2 linked regions of the Oceanicoccus sp. KOV_DT_Chl genome follow. The protein of the gene in region 1 binds, or shares a complex with, the protein of each later gene. Links are inferred from orthologs where the notes say so. Each region holds a gene or a part of one and is shown in the gene's direction. Other genes may lie near its edges. The genes, in order: pabB and UNITIG_RS09680.

Evidence for each region.
Region 2: the proteins of pabB (region 1) and UNITIG_RS09680 are in contact, whole or in part, in a solved structure (PDB 8RP0), measured with the Escherichia coli proteins. The link is inferred for Oceanicoccus sp. KOV_DT_Chl from one-to-one orthologs.

The regions. Positions count from the first base shown.
Region 1 is NZ_FQLF01000001.1:592,784-596,045, reverse strand. Bases 72-3,005 are described here. They hold pabB (aminodeoxychorismate synthase component I), read left to right. Parts: upstream 72-832; coding sequence 833-2,179; downstream 2,180-3,005. Other genes in these bases: UNITIG_RS02755 (ZIP family metal transporter), read right to left, coding at 2,894-3,005; thrH (bifunctional phosphoserine phosphatase/homoserine phosphotransferase ThrH), read right to left, coding at 2,190-2,807. In the rest of the region: more of UNITIG_RS02755, read right to left, coding at 3,006-3,262. UniProt on the Escherichia coli protein: Part of a heterodimeric complex that catalyzes the two-step biosynthesis of 4-amino-4-deoxychorismate (ADC), a precursor of p-aminobenzoate (PABA) and tetrahydrofolate.
Region 2 is NZ_FQLF01000002.1:1,263,561-1,266,887, reverse strand. What follows is about bases 254-3,252. They hold UNITIG_RS09680 (aminodeoxychorismate/anthranilate synthase component II), read left to right. Parts: upstream 254-1,463; coding sequence 1,464-2,042; downstream 2,043-3,252. Other genes in these bases: trpD (anthranilate phosphoribosyltransferase), read left to right, coding at 2,356-3,252; trpE (anthranilate synthase component I), read left to right, coding at 254-1,464. Outside these bases: more of trpE, read left to right, coding at 1-253; more of trpD, read left to right, coding at 3,253-3,327. UniProt on the Escherichia coli protein: Part of a heterodimeric complex that catalyzes the two-step biosynthesis of 4-amino-4-deoxychorismate (ADC), a precursor of p-aminobenzoate (PABA) and tetrahydrofolate.

The DNA.
Region 1 (3,262 bases):
CCCATCCAGGTTGGGACCCCAATTTTGAAATAATATAGTGGGTTCGGTGCCAGCATCTGCAAGTACCTCTAGACGCTCCCATACAGTCATCCGATTCTTGGCATGCTGCTTCTCTGTACTGACTACACCCGCAGCAGTGCGCGGACGATCAATTAACGCCTGACCTGCTTTCAGGGTTTCCTCGTACAGACCGGGCTTATAGTTAATTTGTCCCGGAACAACAAATTCTCTGTCCAGGGTTTCAGCGAAGGGATTGTCCAATGAAGGCGCAACTTGGGAATTATTAGTCATAATAAATACTGTCTCAATGTTTCCTGTTAATGCCTTGTAGTCAGTCGGTGACTGTAAACCACAAGCCTAAAAGCTTTAGCGCTATCGAAAGCAATAGCGTTCCTTTAAAACCATCGGGGAGTATTAAATCAATTAATCGCCAATTGGCACGATCAAGTGACTGGGTGGGACGAATACTCAGCGACTCCCCTCAGAACAGTTTTTTACTGAGTAAGCAGATATTAACGGACGTTGTAGTGCCATATACTACCTACTATCTGATACTGCCTGATTTTATCGCCGCCCTAAAAAGTCAGCATTTTTATATGCTTGCAGCCGTTCGGTAACTACTTCCAGCAACCACAAAAACCTGCCAAACCAGCCCCATTAAACGGGCGGATACCATAATGGGATAAGCGTATTATGTCAATGCAAAAGCAAACATTATCAATAGCTTATGGCCGCAATTTGGCTGGCTTTGAAGGCCATTTAGCGCTTACAATCTGGCCTCTTTTAACCACCTATTAAACCGAGCCAATCGCGGCCGGTGAGATATCGCTTTATGCAGCCATTAACCATCGAGGAACTGCCCTACTGCGCAGATTCGGCACCTCTATTTGCACGGTTACTGGATTTGGAGCAGCCGGTTTATTTGGATAGCGCAGCCCCTTTTTCAGCCCGCGGTCGCTATGATATTTTCAGCGCCGCCCCGGTCGCACTCTGTGAAACCAGCTCAAGTACATCTCCTGCAAGTAGCAAAACCACGTTCTTTGATGAATTGCAGCACTCGCTGCAGCAGCATTTACCGGCGATTAATAACGACTACCACCTCCCCTTCACTGGAGGTGCTTTAGGTTTTTTTGGCTATGACCTCAGCCGTCAACTGGAAGAAATACCGGCATTTGCTATACAAGATTCAACGTTGGCAGATGCCAGCGTGGGAATTTATAGCTGGGCAGTCGTGGTTGATCACCGTAAACGACGAGCAGTGCTAGTCGCCCATCCCCATACTGACCTTAAAGTGCTAACCGATATAAGGCAGCGCCTGAATAGCAATGAGGGCAGACCTGACACTGTAGACTTTCAACTTGAATCTGCATTCACCGCCAACCTCAGCAAGACTGACTATCGACAAGCCTTCGAAACCATTCAGCGCTATATTAGTGCCGGTGATTGCTATCAAATCAATCTGGCCCAACGCTTTAGCGCCGACTTTGAAGGCAGCCCATGGCAAGCCTACCAGCGGCTCAGGAGTACTGCCGCAGCCCCTTTTTCAGCGTATATTCAAACCAAAAACCAAGCGATTCTCAGCGTGTCACCAGAGCGTTTCCTGCACCTTGCCAATCAACGTGTTAGCACCTCCCCCATCAAGGGCACCATTGGTCGCGGCCGCACCCCCGAGCAAGATCAACAACTTGCCCAGCAACTACTGAATAGCGCGAAAGACCGAGCGGAAAACTTGATGATTGTGGATTTGCTGCGCAATGATTTGGGAAAAACCTGTAAACACGGCAGCATTCAAGTGGATGAGCTGTTTGAATTACAGAGTTTCGAAACCGTCCATCATTTGGTCAGCACAATCAGCGGGCAATTGAAAAAGGGCAATACCGCTATTGACCTATTAGCCAGCTGCTTTCCTGGCGGCTCCATTACCGGCGCCCCCAAAGTCAGGGCGATGCAAATTATTGAAGAACTGGAACCGCATCGTCGCTCAGCATACTGCGGTGCCATAGGCTATATCAGCTGTGACGGACAAATGGATACCAATATCGCCATCCGCACCATGGTCTGCGAACAGAATAAAATTCACTGCTGGGCTGGCGGCGGTATTGTGGCCGATTCAGAGTGCGAGTCGGAGTACCAAGAGTGCCTGACCAAGGTAGAAAAACTACTGGCGGCACTCGCATAGAGCAATAAATTTACAGGCTTAAATCTCGCTCACTCGCCTTGATAAATTCTTTTTTGAGGTCTTCGTAGGTATGTACGGCAGGAAACTGCGGGAATTCGGCGATCACATTGTCCGGTGCCTTAAACAAAATACCGGCATGAGCTTCCGCCAACATCGTGGTATCGTTATATGAATCACCAGCAGCAATGGTGCGGTAATACATGGAGTGAAAACCAATCACCGCCTGCCGCTTGGGATTGGCCTGACGCAATTTGTAATCAACCACCTTACCGTCGGCATTGACTTCCAACTTATGACATAGCAAAGCAGGGTAACCCAACTGCTTCATAAAGGGCATACCAAATTCGTAAAAGGTATCCGATAGAATCACCACCTGAAAGCGCTCACGCAACCAATCCAAAAACTCGCGCGCGCCCTCCATTGGCTCAAGTGTTGCAATAACTTGCTGAATATCAGGTAAGCCATAGCCATGCTCATCTAACAAACGCAGGCGCTGTTTCATCAGCACATCGTAGTCAGGAATATCACGAGTGGTCGCTTTCAGCTCTTCAATGCCCGTTTTCTCGGCAAAGTTTATCCAGATTTCAGGGATCAATACCCCCTCCAGGTCAAGACAGGCGATTTCCACAGCAAGGCTCCAATATAAAAAAGACAGAATACTAAAAGCGCGACAATCTACAGGGATTTAAGCAGGCAAGCAATGCTTGTGCAGAACTAGCTTCGATCTGCACTGACTTCAATAGTGAACAGCGCATGATGACTCTCCTCATCTTCATGATGGCCGTGAGCAGGCTCCAACATACCGATACCATAAGCAGCAGTAATACCGAGCAATAACGCTAGCGTTAGTTTTAAGCGATCATGAGAGTGAAACTGCACTTCAGGCAACAAATCACTCAGCGAGATACAAATAAACACACCGGCTGAAAATGCCAATGCAATGCCTACCGCCGTACTGGATTGCTGCCCAAACTGGGCCACCCCCAGAAAAAACAACATCGCGCCCAGTGGACACAATAACGAAAATAACCCAATCACCCACATTCGGGTTTTCGCGCTAGCGTGACTGGCCATTAATAACGA
Region 2 (3,327 bases), on another replicon or contig:
GTCTGCCGCGAAGTGTTGGCAGATCTTGATACCCCCTTAAGCAGTTACTTGAAATTGGCCCATGGGGATTACTCTTATTTTTTTGAATCGGTCCATGGTGGTGAAAAATGGGGCCGTTATTCCATTATCGGGTTACCTTGCCGCACCGTATTAAAAATTAATGGCTTTGAAGCTACTGTTGAAACCGATGGCGAAATCGTTGAGCGGCTGCAGCTGGAAGACCCGTTGGCATTTGTAGAAGAGTTTCAACAGCGCTATCAAGTGCCTAAGCTTGAAGCCATGCCGTTGTTTCATGGCGGATTGGTGGGTTATTTTGGTTACGACACCGTGCGCTATGTTGAGAAAAAACTGCGGGACACTGCACCGGAAGATAAAATTGGCACACCGGATATTTTATTGATGGTATCCGATGAAGTGCTGGTGTTTGATAATCTATCCGGCACCATTAAGTTAATTGTGCACGCGGACCCGGCTCAGGACAATGCTTACCAGCAGGCATTAGAGCGGTTGGATGTGTTGGCCAATCGTTTGCCGCAATCGATTCCTGCCTTGCCGGAATTGAATTTACAAGCAGGCGCCGATGGCATTGATGAAAGTGATTTTGTATCCAGCTTCGGCGAAGAAAATTTCAAACAAGCAGTCGATACGATTAAGCAATATGTCTTGGCAGGGGATGCGATGCAGGTGGTGGTGTCGCAGCGTCTATCTATTCCTTTTACTGCAGAACCAATCAACTTGTACCGCGCACTTCGCAATTTAAATCCTTCCCCCTATATGTATTTTCTGAATTTAAAAGACTTTCATATTGTCGGTTCTTCGCCAGAAATTTTAGCGCGATTGGAAAATAACGAAGTGTTTGTGCGCCCCATTGCCGGCACTCGTCGTCGTGGCCATAACGAGGCTGAAGATTTAGCGCTGGAACAGGATTTGTTAGCGGACCCGAAAGAAATCGCCGAGCATTTAATGCTGATTGATTTAGGTCGCAATGACGCGGGTAGGGTGTCGGAAATCGGCACCGTAGAGTTAACTGAAAAAATGGTAGTCGAGCGCTACTCCCATGTTATGCACATCGTTTCTAACGTTAAAGGTCAGCTGAAAGAAGGCAAGACCGCGATGGATGTGTTACGGGCAACATTGCCTGCGGGCACCTTAAGTGGCGCGCCAAAAATTCGCGCCATGGAAATTATTGATGAGCTGGAGCCTGTTAAGCGCGGGGTTTATGGTGGCGCGGTAGGTTATCTGTCATGGCACGGGGATATGGACACCGCTATTGCGATTCGCACCGCGGTGATCAAAGATCAGCAATTGCATATTCAAGCAGGCGCTGGAGTGGTGGCCGATTCGCAGCCACGGCTGGAGTGGAAAGAAACCATGAATAAAGCGCGAGCAATTTTTACTGCAGCAGCGATGGTGCAGCGGAAAGATGTGCCGAACAATAGCGCACAGCCAAAGGAGCAAAAGTAATGTTATTAATGATCGATAACTACGACTCCTTTACCTATAACGTCGTGCAGTACCTCGGTGAATTAAACGCTGAAGTGAAAGTCGTGCGCAATGATGAAATTACTATCGCCGATATTGAGGCCATGCAGCCAGAAAAGATCGTAGTCTCACCAGGGCCATGTACGCCTAATGAGGCGGGAATTTCGATGGCAGTAATTGAAAAGTTCGCTGGACGTATTCCGCTGTTAGGTATTTGTTTGGGTCACCAGAGTATTGGTCAGGTCTTTGGCGGTAACATTGTGCGGGCGCGGCAGGTGATGCATGGCAAAACCTCGGCGATTTATCATAATGACCAGGGTGTGTTCAGCGATTTACGCAATCCTTTTATTGCCACTCGCTACCACTCGTTGGTGATTGAAAAAACGTCGCTGCCTGCCTGTCTGGAAATGACGGCCTGGACGCAAACTGAAGACGGCGAAGTGGATGAGATTATGGGAGTGCGGCATAAAACCCTGGATGTTGAAGGTGTGCAGTTCCACCCGGAATCTATTTTGACTGAGCATGGTCATGATTTGTTGAAAAACTTTTTAGATAAATAGTGTGTCTTTCATCCCCTGCTTGATCGGGAAAACACACAAAGTGCTAAACCCATTCGTCATTCCCGACTTGATCGGGAATCCAGTGCTACGAGGTGCTGAGTATGGAGCATTAAATAAGTCTTCGGGTAATTAGCTATTTTTGTGCCCTGTAGTTCTGGATCCCCGATCAAGTCGAGGATGACATGATGGCTTTTAGTTTAGGAGAATTAGGTTTATCTATAGAGGTTCAGATGTATTCCGAACCGCAATACACGGCAGCGGCAATCGATAATCAGCTGCTGCCACGGTTAAATTAGTAAGCAGGAAAATAACAATGAATATCCAAGCCGCAATTGCAGCCGTCATCGAAAATCATTCATTGAGAACCGAGCAAATGATTGCTGTTATGCGGCAGATCATGACCGGTGAATGCACCGATGCGCAAATCGCCGGGTTTTTGGTGGCGCTGCGTATGAAGGGTGAAAGTGTCGAAGAAATTATTGGCGCGGCTACCGTGATGCGTGAGTTGGCCACGGGTGTGAAAGTTAGTGGCGACCATATTGTTGATATTGTCGGCACCGGAGGCGATGGCAGTAGCACGTTTAATATTTCCACCGCCAGTACGTTTGTGGTGGCGGCTGCCGGTGGTCAGGTGGCTAAGCACGGCAATCGTTCAGTGAGTTCCAAAAGCGGTGCAGCGGATTTGTTAGAGGCCGCCGGTGTGCGTTTGGATTTATCTGCGGAAGAAGTATCACGTTGTGTTGCTGAAGTGGGGGTGGGTTTTATGTTCGCACTTAACCATCACAGTGCCATGAAGCATGCGATCGGCCCCCGTAAAGAGCTGGCTACCCGCACGCTGTTTAATTTATTAGGGCCGATTACTAATCCGGCCGGCGCGCCGAATCAATTGCTGGGCGTGTATAGCAAACATTGGGTTCGTCCTATCGCTGAGGTGTTAAGAAGCTTGGGTAGTAATCATGTGCTGGTAGTGCATTCGGCAGATGGTATGGATGAAATAAGCATAGCCGACAAAACTTTTGTCGCAGAATTAAAAGACGGCGACATTAACGAGTATGAAATTACACCCGAACAGTTTGGTTTTGAAAGCAGCTCTTTGGCGCCTTTAAAAGTGGCCAATGCCGAAGAAAGCTTGCAACTGATCCAGTCATTGTTATCGGGCAAGTCAGGTCCGGCAGCCGATATCGTTGCGCTTAATGCCGGCGCGGCCATTTATGCGGCTAACCTTGTAACCAGTTTGGAGCAAGGTGTTGAGCAGGCACGGACTATTCTAGCCAGCGGTAGCGGT